2 regions of the Candidatus Streptomyces philanthi genome follow, and region 2 is predicted to be linked to the other one. Evidence: riboswitches for the same ligand, from Rfam matches in the RefSeq annotation. Region 2 holds a riboswitch; the other holds the start of a gene.

Region 1 (5,102 bases), on a different contig from region 2:
CGAGCCGCTCAGCCAGGAGCAGCTGCACACGCTGACCCAGCACGAGCAGCCCGCGCCCCTGGAGCTCGGCCCGGAGGTCGACGAGAACGGCGTCAAGCGCAAGATCAAGCGCTCGGAGAAGCTGCGTGCCAAGCTCTCGCAGAGCCTCTACGGCGAGAACAACGTCATTCCGAAGCCCACGGCGGAGGAGTACAAGGAGATCACCAGCGGCCACGGCCACCACTGATCCGCAGCACGCCGTGTAAGACACGGCGGTAGGCAACGCCACCCGAGGGCCCTGTCCGGCGACCGGACAGGGCCCTTCGGCATGCCCGCGGGTCGATAGGGTTTGAGTGCACACACGAAGACGACCAGGAGCGTGGACCATGAACGTGGTGACCCCGGAAGGCGGCGGCAGCGTGGCGGCCCGCACCTGGCCGGACATCCTGAACACCCTGCTCACGGGCCAGGACCTCACCGCCGACGACACCGCCTGGGCGATGGACCGGATCATGCGCGGCGAGGCCACCGACGTGCAGATCGCCGGTTTCGCGGTGGCGCTGCGCGCCAAGGGCGAGAGCGTCGCGGAGATCTCCGGCATGGTCCGGGCGATGTACGCGCACGCCCGGCTGATCGACGTACCGGGCCCCAGCGTCGACATCGTCGGCACCGGCGGCGACGGCGCCCGCACCGTCAACATCTCCACGATGTCCTCGATCGTGGTGGCAGGCACCGGCGCCAAGGTCGTCAAGCACGGCAACCGCGCCGCGTCCTCCGCCAGCGGCGCCTCCGACGTGCTGGAGAAGCTGGGCGTCAACCTCGACCTGCCGCCGCGCCGGGTCGCCGAGATGGCGCAGGAGGCCGGGATCACCTTCTGCTTCGCGGTGAAGTTCCACCCCTCGCTGCGGCACGTCGCCACCGCCCGCAGCGAGCTGGGCGTCCGTACCCCGTTCAATGTGCTCGGCCCGCTCACCAACCCGGCGCGGGTCGGCGCCCAGGCGACCGGTGTCGCCGACGCCCGGATGGCGCCGATCCTGGCCGGGGTGCTGGCCGAGCGCGGGACGTCCGCGCTGGTCTTCCGCGGGGACGACGGGCTGGACGAGCTGACGACGACGGCGACGTCGCGGGTGTGGATCGTGCGGGACGGCACGGTCCGCGCCGAGGCGTTCGACCCGCGGGACGTCGGCATCGCGCTGGTGCCGGTCGAGGCGCTGCGCGGCGCGGACGCGTCGTACAACGCCGATGTGGCGCGGCGGCTGCTGGACGGGGAGCGGGGCCCGGTGCGCGAGGCGGTGCTGCTGAACTCCGCGGCGGCGCTGGTCGCCCTCGACCCGGTGGACGCGCCGCTGACCGAGCAGATCCGGGCCGGCATGGAGCGGGCCGCCGAGTCCATCGACTCCGGTGCCGCGCGCCGGGTGCTGGAGCGCTGGGTGGCGGCCAGCAACGCCTGAGCGCCGCACGCGCCAGGGCGGGGCCCGGTCCGGTTGATCTCATCAGCCGGACCGGGCCTTGCGCCGTCAGGGGCGTATGGCATGATGCTCGGCAGGTCACGAGTGACAGCGACACAGGCCCCGGCCCGCTGTCCGGCAACCCTCCTTCCGTGGCGGGGTGCCCCGGGTGATGACCGGGCCGCAGGCAGCGAGGTCTGCGGCAAGCGCGGATCCCTCGCCAGGGATCCTGGTCCTTGAGGGAGTTCTTCCGTGACGCAGCGAATGCGATAGGGCCGTACGGCCCCTTCCCCGGTTCTCCGGTCTTTTTCCACCTCTTTCTTCTGCCTTTTCCGCCGCGGGATCGCGCGCCCTTTTCCGGTGCCCCGCGCGGGGAATTCGCCTGCCTCTCACGGGAGTTCGCCATGCCTGTTTCCGCCGTTGCCGCCGACCGCTCCGTGTGCGCGCCGCTGCCCGTCCTGGGACGCGATGTCCTGGTCCCGCTGGTGACCGGCGGCGAGATCGGCTACGCGGCGCTCGACCACGCCGCCAGCGCCCCCGCGCTCCAGCGGGTCTGGGACGACGTGGCGGCCTACGCGCCGTACTACGGCAGTGTGCACCGCGGCGCCGGGCACCTCTCGCAGCTGTCCACCGACCTGTTCGAGAACAGCCGCCGCACCGTCGCGGAGTTCCTCGGCTGCCGCCCCGGCGACCAGGTGGTCTTCACCCGCTCCACCACCGACTCGCTCAACCTGCTGGCCGCCGTGCTGCCGCCGCGCACCCGGGTGTTCGTCTTCGAGACCGAGCACCACGCCTCGCTGCTGCCGTGGGAGCGGCGCGCCGACACCGAGGTGACCTACCTCGACGCGCCCCGTACGCCCCAGGAGGCGGTGGACACCCTGGAGAAGGCGCTCGCCGGGCGCGAGCCCTACGGCCCCGCCCTGGTCTGTGTGACCGGCGCGTCGAACGTGACCGGTGAGCTGTGGCCGGTGCGGGAACTGGCCGCCGCCGCGCACGCCCACGGCGCGCGGATCGTGGTGGACGCCGCCCAGTTGGCCCCGCACCACCCCGTCGACCTCACCGCACTGGACGCCGACTGGGTGGCCTTCTCCGGCCACAAGCTGTACGCGCCGTTCGGCTCCGGGGTGCTGGCCGGCCGCCCGGACTGGCTCCGGGACGCCGCACCGTACCTGGCCGGCGGCGGCGCCAGCCGGACCGTCGCGCGCCGCGCCGACGGCGGGGTGGACGTCGCCTGGCACACCACCGAGGCCCGGCACGAGGCCGGTTCGCCCAATGTCATCGGCGCCCACGCCATCGCCTCGGCCTGCCGGGCACTGACCGAGGCGGGCTTCGACACCCTCGTAGCCCGCGAGCGGGAACTGATCGCGCGGGTGCGCCAGGGGCTGGCCGAGGTGCCCGAGGTGCGGGTGCTGTCCCTCTTCGGCGACGACGCGCCGCGGGTGGGGGTGCTCTCGTTCGTCGTCGAGGGCTGGAACAGCTCGCACTTCGCGGCCGCGCTGTCGGCGGAGTACGGCATCGGCGTCCGCGACGGCCTGTTCTGCGCGCACCCGCTGGTGCGCACCCTGCTGGGCGGCGGCTCCCAGGAGCCGGGGGAGTGCGGCGCGCCGGACGCCGCCCCCGGCGAGCGGTCGCTGAACGCCGTCCGGGTCAGCTTCGGCGCCGGGACGCCCGACGAGCACATCGAGCGGTTCCTGCGGGCGGTGCGGGAACTCGTCACGGACGGCGCGCGGTGGAACTACCGGACCGAGAACGGGCGTTGCGTCCCCGACACCGCGGCGTGACGGACGGGCGGCGGGGACGGACGGCCGTCCCCGCCCCCGGTCTCAGGCGTCCAACCCGATGGCGAACGCCGCCTCCAGGTCGTGCTGGGAGTAGGTGCGGAAGGCGATGTGCGTCTCGGTGGACGCGACACCGGGGATCTTGCTGATCCGGCCGGGGATGACATCGGCGAGGTCGTCGTGGCGGGCGACCCGCACCATCGCGATGAGGTCGTAGGCGCCGGTGACCGAGTAGACCTCGCTGACGCCCTCCAGCGCGGCGATCTGCTCGGCGATCTCCGGGATCTGGTCCACGCTGGTCTTGATGAGCACGATCGACGTGATCACTGCTGGCTCTCTTCCTCGGTCGCCTGTTCGTCCCCCCTGGTGGGCTCCACACTATCGCTCCGGTGGCGCAGCCAGGCGTACAGGAAGCCGAGGGTGAAGCCCACGACATGGGCGAGGTAGGCCACCCCGGGGCCGCTGGGGTCGCGCCGCGCCGCCAGCCACTGGAGCGCGAACCAGAACAGCAGCACCGCCCAGGCGGGGAAGCGCAGCGGCAGGAAGAAGAGGAACGGGAAGACGCTGGTCACCCGGGCCCGGGGGAAGAGGTAGAGGAACGCGCCCAGCACCGCGGAGACCGCCCCGGAGGCGCCCACCAGTGTTTCGCCGGAGCCGGCGTGCGCCGCGGCGTAACCCAGCAGTGCGAGATAGCCGGTGGCCAGGTAGAACACGGTGAACGACAGCCGCCCCATGCGTGCCTCGGCCATCCCGCCGAAGACATGGAGGAAGAGCATGTTGCCGAGCAGGTGCAGCCAGCTGCCGTGCACGAACAGCGCGGTCAGCGGGGTGAGCAGGGCGGCGGCCGACCCGCCCCACAGGTCGCGCGGGATCACGCCCCACCGCTCGAAGTAGGCGCTCTGGGCCGCCAGCAGCGCCTCCCCCGTCCCGTGCACCGGCAGACCGGAGGCCGGGCCGAGGACGAAGAGGAGGCAGCACAGGGCGATCAGGGCGTTCGTCACCCCGCAGAACACCGCGGCCACCGCCCGCAGCGGGCGGCGGGCGCGGCTGGGGGCCGCCGGGTCGGAGCGGCGGGGGAAGGGCGTGGGCGCCGGCATGAAGTGATCATGGCGTAATGGGGGCAATCGGGACAGAGTGCCTCGCCGTGGCCCGCCTGCCGGGCGCGCCCGCGCCGCCCGCTGTCAGGTCGTAGGGTTACAGGCAGTACGTTGCGTACTTCCGCAGTCCGACGAAGCACCGCGAGAAACCGCACGTCCCCGCAGAGATCACGCAGACGAAAGAGGACCACACGATGGCTGTTCCCCTGCCGACGAGCGAGACGCGGTGGCGCTGCACGCTGTGTGGCAATCTCACCCGGTTCGACGTCACCCGGACGTCCAAGGTCGTGGAGTACGTGCACCTCGACCTGGCCGGGGAACCGAAGGTCGAGGAGCGCGAGGTCCTCGACGAGAGCGTCGAGTCCGTGCGCTGCCGCTGGTGCAACGCGGTCGACCAGGTCGAACTGGTGGACCGGCCGGACGCCGACGCCTGAGATCGGAGCGAGTCGACCGTGGTGGAAGGTCCTGGAGCGAAGCCGGGGACGGAGCGTGGCGACGCCCCCGGCCGGACGGCCGGCGACATGCTCGACCGTCCGCTGCCCGAGGGCGTACGGCGCCGTGTCGTGGCGCTCACCGCGGAGGCCTTCGGCGGCCTGACCGTGCCGGAACTGCCGCCCCCGCTGCGGCAGTACGCCCGGTTCACGCCCAACCGCCGGGCCAAGTTCGCCGGGAACGCGATGGCCGCGGCGCTGGAGAGCGACGCGGTCTTCCGGCAGCGGATCGCCGCCCGCGTCCGCGAGACCCAGCCGGAGCTGACCGAGGCCCTGGAGAAGGGCGCCCCGCCGGCCGCCGCCGACCCC
Region 2 (5,102 bases):
GTCGTCCTTGACGTGCAGGACGACCGGCTGCCAGCCCGGGGTGCCGTACGCGGCGTTGACGTCCTCGGCGATCCGCTGGACCTCGGCGGTGTAGTCCCGGTAGACGGCCAGGTCCTGCCGCGAGGGGTAGGCGAACGCGAGATGGACGACCTTCTCGTGCCACTCCGGGTGGTCGGCCAGGAAGCGGCGGTAGGCGAGCAGCCCGCGCACGATGTTCTTGGACAGTTCCGTACGGTCCACCCGGACGATCACCTTGCGGTCCGTGCCCCCGATCTGCTCGTGCAGCGCCGCCAGCCGCTCGTCCACGTCCGGGCGGTGCGCCCGCTCCCGCAGGAACTCCGCGTCGGCACCCAGGCCGTGCACGCCCGTCAGGGTCAGGCGCGGCCCGCCGTCCTGCTGGGTGGTGACGGTGCCGGGCGCCGTTTCGCCCTCCCGGTAGGCGACGGCGTCCTCGCCCAGCACCCGGGCACAGCAGTCCAGGAACGCACGGGCCCACCTGCGGGTGAGGAAGTTCGCCCGGTCGGCGCCGAGGATGCCCAGCAGCAGCCGGCGCTGGATGCCGTCGGGGAGCATCGCGAAGTACTCCGCCGGCGCCCACGGTGTGTGCGAGAAGTGCGCGATCCGCAGGTCGGGCCGCCGCGCGCGCAGCAGCCCCGGGACCAGCGCCAGGTGGTAGTCCTGCACCAGCACCGCGGCGCCGGGCGCCGCCGCCGCGGCCAGCGCCTCGGTGAACGCCGCGTTGTACTCCTCGTACGCCGCCCACTGCGCACGGAAGGCGTCGTCGAAGACCGGTTCGAGCGGCGTCTGGTAGAGCATGTGGTGGACGAACCAGAGCACGGAGTTGGCGATGCCGTTGTAGGCCGCGGCGTGCACCGTCTCCGGGATGTCCAGCATCCGCACCCGCTGCCCGCCGGTGTCGTCCGACGGCAGCGACCCGTCCGTACGCCGTACGGCCTCCCGGTCGCCGTCACCGAGCGCCGCGCACACCCACAGCGCGTCGGTGCCCGGCCCGATCGCCGACAACCCCGACACCAGCCCCCCACCGCCCCGTTTGGCGGTCAGCCCACCGTCCTCGCCCCGCGTGTAGGACACCGGACCGCGGTTGGACGCGACGAGCACCTCGGCACACCCGTCGTCATGAACCCCGGCACCGGACTCGGCACCACTGCGCTCGGAGACCATGCCGCGAGACTAACCCGGGGAGGCGTCGCGCAAACGTACGGAACACGGCGCCGCCCCCTTCAGGCCGCCCGCCGCTCCGCGTACTCGGGGATGTCCGCCATCGGGGGGCGTTCCTCGGTGTCGACGTCCGTCGTCCGGGGGACGAAACCGTTCTCGCCGCGGTCGAACTGGGTCAGGCGGGGGCGCACCAAGGGGCCGCGGGCGAGGCGGAGTTGGGCGGTGCGGTAGATGGCGGCGGCCATCCGGCCCAGGGCCTGGCCGTCCTGGTGGCGGTGCTTGCGGACGCCGACGTCCACCTGGGCGAGGGCGTCGAGGCCGACGGTGTGCAGCGCGTCCACCAGAAGGCCCAGTTCGACGCCATAGCCCACCGGGAACGGCAGGCGCTCCAGGAGGGAGCGGCGCGCCGCGTACTCGCCGCCGAGCGGCTGGACGAAGCCGGCGAGCAGCGGCCAGTGCAGGTTCAGCAGCGGGCGGGCGACCAGCTCCGTGACCCGGCCGCCCTGGCCGGCCTCCGGGCCCGCGCCCGTCTCCAGCGGGCGGTCGTACATCGCCTTGACGAACTGCACGTCGGGGTCGGTCAGCAGCGGCCCGACGATCCCGGACACGAAGGTGGCCGAGAACTCGCGCAGATCGGCGTCGACGAAGCAGATGATGTCGCCGCTGGTCGCGAGGAGGGAACGCCACAGCACCTCGCCCTTGCCGGGCAGTGCCGGTATCCGGGGCAGCACGCTGTCCCGGTGGACGACACGGGCGCCGGCCGCCGCCGCGACCTCGGCCGTCCGGTCGGTGGAGCCCGAGTCCAGCACCACCAGCTCGTCGACCAGCGGCGTCTCCGCGGTTATCAGGCCGCCGCGGATCGCCGCGACGATCGCGCCGACCGTCGCCTCCTCGTCCAGCGCGGGCAGCACCACGCTGACCGTCCGGCCGGTCTGCCGCTTGGCGTCCAGCAACCGGTCCAGCGGCCGGTCGTCGGCGGACCAGGAGCGGCTGTTCAGCCAGCGCTCCACCTCTTCCAGCACGTCTACGACTCCTCGGTGCCCGCCGTCCGGCGGGGCGTGTGATCCATCTCGCGGTTCGGACGGCTGTCTCCCCTGTCACAGCCTTCGGTTACAGTCTTGAACAACGCGGGCGACCACCGCATGCCGGGGTCGTCGCGCCACAAAAGCCTGGGTCCGCCCAGTGCCATACCGCTCATCCAGAGGGGCAGAGGGATACGGCCCGTTGAAGCCCCGGCAACCCTCCAGTCGGTCTCAGCCGCAGTGCGCGCGTGAGGCTCCCGGCTAGGGAAGGTGCCAAATCCGTCTCGTGGCGAGATGCGCCGCGAGGAAGATGAGGAGAAAGGGCCTCGCCTCCATGGCTGTGCACGTCACCGAAACCACTCCGGCCGTCACTCTCGGTCCCGCCGCGGCCCTCTCGTGCCGCGAATGCGGCGAGCGGTTCCCCCTCGGCCCGATCTTCGCCTGCGCCTCCTGTTTCGGACCCCTCGAAGTCGCCTACGACCTCCCGGCCGGCGACCCCGAGGCGCTGCGCGAACGGATCGAGTCCGGCCCGCACAACATCTGGCGCTACGCCCCGCTGCTGCCCGTCCCCGCCGACGTGGCGGGCAAGCCCAACCTCAACCCCGGCTTCACCAAGCTCGTCAAGGCCGACAACCTCGCCCGCGAACTGGGCGTCACCGGCGGCCTGTACGTCAAGGACGACTCCGGCAACCCCACCCACTCCTTCAAGGACCGCGTCGTCGCCATCGCCGTCGAGGCGGCCCGCGCCTTCGGCTTCACCACCCTGTCCTGCTCCTCGACCGGCAACCTCGCCGGGGCGGTCGGTGCCGCGGCCCGCCGCGCCGGGTTCCGGTCGTGCGTCTTCATCCCGCACGACCTGGAGGCCGGAAAGGTCGTCATGGCCGCGGTCTACGGCGGCGATCTGGTCGGCATCGAGGGCACCTACGACGACGTCAACCGCTTCTGCTCCGAGCTGATCGGCGATCCGCTGGGCGAGGGCTGGGGCTTCGTCAACGTCAACCTCCGTCCGTACTACGGCGAGGGCTCCAAGACGCTGGCGTACGAGATCTGTGAGCAGCTGGGCTGGCGGCTGCCGGACCAGATCGTCGTCCCGGTCGCCTCGGGCTCCCAGCTCACCAAGATCGACAAGGGACTGAAGGAGCTGATCGCGCTCGGCCTCGTCGAGGACCGGCCGTACAAGATCTTCGGAGCCCAGGCCGAGGGCTGCTCCCCGGTCTCCACCGCCTTCAAGGCCGGGCATGACGTCGTCCGCCCGCAGAAGCCGGACACCATCGCCAAGTCCCTGGCCATCGGCAACCCCGCCGACGGCCCCTACGTCCTCGACATCGCGCGCCGTACGGGCGGCGCGGTGGAGGACGTGACCGACCCGCAGATCGTCGACGCGATCAAGCTGCTGGCCCGTACGGAGGGGATCTTCGCGGAGACCGCGGGCGGGGTCACCGTCGGCGTGACCAAGAAGCTCATCGAGGACGGCCTGCTCGACCCGTCCCTGACCACCGTCGTCCTGAACACCGGTGACGGCCTCAAGACGCTGGACGCCGTCGCGCCCACCACGGGCCCCACCGCCACCATCCGCCCCAGCCTCGACGCGTTCCGCGCCGCCGGCCTGGCGGACTGACACCCGGCACGCTCCCCAGGGCCCCCGTGCGCGGCGGTGCCCCGGTGGCGCGTACCCGGCCTCCCGTATACACGCCACGCCCCGTACGCATCCCGGTACGCGGTTCCGCTCACCCCTACCCTCGTCGCTCCTCATCCCTCGTCCCCACCCTCAGTCCCAGCAGTCGCAGGAAGGCAGAACCATGAGCGTCAACGTCCGCATCCCCACCATCCTCCGCACCTACACCGGCGGCCGGGCCGAGGTGCCGGCCGAGGGCGCGACCCTCTCCGAGGTGATCGCCGACCTGGAGAAGAACCACCAGGGCATCGCGGCCCGCGTCCTGGACGACACCGGGAAGCTGCGCCGCTTCGTCAACGTCTACGTCAACGACGACGACGTCCGCTTCGAGCAGGGCCTGGAGACGCCGGTCCCGGACGGCGCGGGCGTGTCGATCATTCCCGCCGTGGCCGGCGGCTGCTGACCACCGGGCACCGGGGGCTTCCCTCACCCCCGGTGCCCGTCCCGTCACTCCCACCGCTCTCTTCACGCCAATTTCTTTCTTCATGGCCGAATCCCTCACTCGGCCGGAATCGCCCCGTCCCGCCCAAGAGCGGACGGGGCGATTCCGCGTGGTGAAAGGCGATATCATGGCGTCGGTTTCCCCTCATGATCCTCGCCGCCCGCGTGTGGAACGCCGGAAAGATCGCGGTGAGTTGTGCGCGAAATGTGTGCGTTATTTGTCGCGCCTGCGTGCGATTGCCCGGCCCGAATTGCCCGGGAATACGGGAGTGCGCCGCATATGACACCTTCCCCGGCCCCCGGATTTCTCGTCCGATTGACCTGTTGCGCTGGGCAGTGGGGCAGATACATTCAGCGGCGGTCGACGCGTTCCGGCGCACACCCCACGGGCCATTCGCGGGGTGAGGTCTGACCCGGGTCCGCGGAGTGCGGTCCTGCGCAAGGGCCAGTAATAGGGGAGTTAGGCATGGCTCAGGGCACCGTCAAGTGGTTCAACGCGGAGAAGGGCTACGGCTTCATCGCGGTCGACGGTGGTGCGGATGTATTCGTCCACTACAGCGCGATCCAGATGGACGGTTACCGCACCCTGGAAGAGGGGCAGCGAGTCGAGTTCGAGATCTCGCAGGGCCAGAAAGGGCCCCAGGCGGACATGGTCCGGGTGGCCGGCTGAGGCGCCGACCGGCGACAGCGTGCAGGAGGCCCGCACCCCGAGGGGGTGCGGGCCTCCCGTGCGTGCGGGGGTGGGCGGGGTGTGTGAGCGGGATCGGGGGGCGTCTGTCGTGCTC

The links. A riboswitch is a leader RNA that binds a small molecule or an ion and turns the genes downstream of it on or off. The one in region 2 is predicted to bind S-adenosylmethionine.
Region 1: linked by a shared signal. The riboswitch ahead of AC51EU_RS14600 (aminotransferase class V-fold PLP-dependent enzyme) and the one ahead of thrC (threonine synthase) in region 2 are both predicted to bind S-adenosylmethionine.

What each region holds. Positions count from the first base shown of each region.
Region 1 is NZ_JCANQV010000101.1:2,646-7,747, reverse strand. It holds gene qcrB (cytochrome bc1 complex cytochrome b subunit) at 1-226, shown strand, start outside; gene trpD (anthranilate phosphoribosyltransferase) at 366-1,430, shown strand; SAM riboswitch class IV at 1,525-1,642, shown strand; gene AC51EU_RS14600 (aminotransferase class V-fold PLP-dependent enzyme) at 1,832-3,208, shown strand; gene AC51EU_RS14595 (Lrp/AsnC family transcriptional regulator) at 3,251-3,532, opposite strand; gene AC51EU_RS14590 (rhomboid family intramembrane serine protease) at 3,529-4,206, opposite strand; gene AC51EU_RS14585 (hypothetical protein) at 4,497-4,736, shown strand; gene AC51EU_RS14580 (NYN domain-containing protein) at 4,824-5,102, shown strand, end outside.
Region 2 is NZ_JCANQV010000129.1:6,933-12,034, forward strand. It holds gene AC51EU_RS16735 (alpha,alpha-trehalose-phosphate synthase (UDP-forming)) at 1-1,182, opposite strand, end outside; gene AC51EU_RS16740 (glucosyl-3-phosphoglycerate synthase) at 1,242-2,201, opposite strand; SAM riboswitch class I at 2,371-2,518, shown strand; gene thrC (threonine synthase) at 2,536-3,819, shown strand; gene AC51EU_RS16750 (MoaD/ThiS family protein) at 4,001-4,279, shown strand; gene AC51EU_RS16755 (cold-shock protein) at 4,784-4,987, shown strand.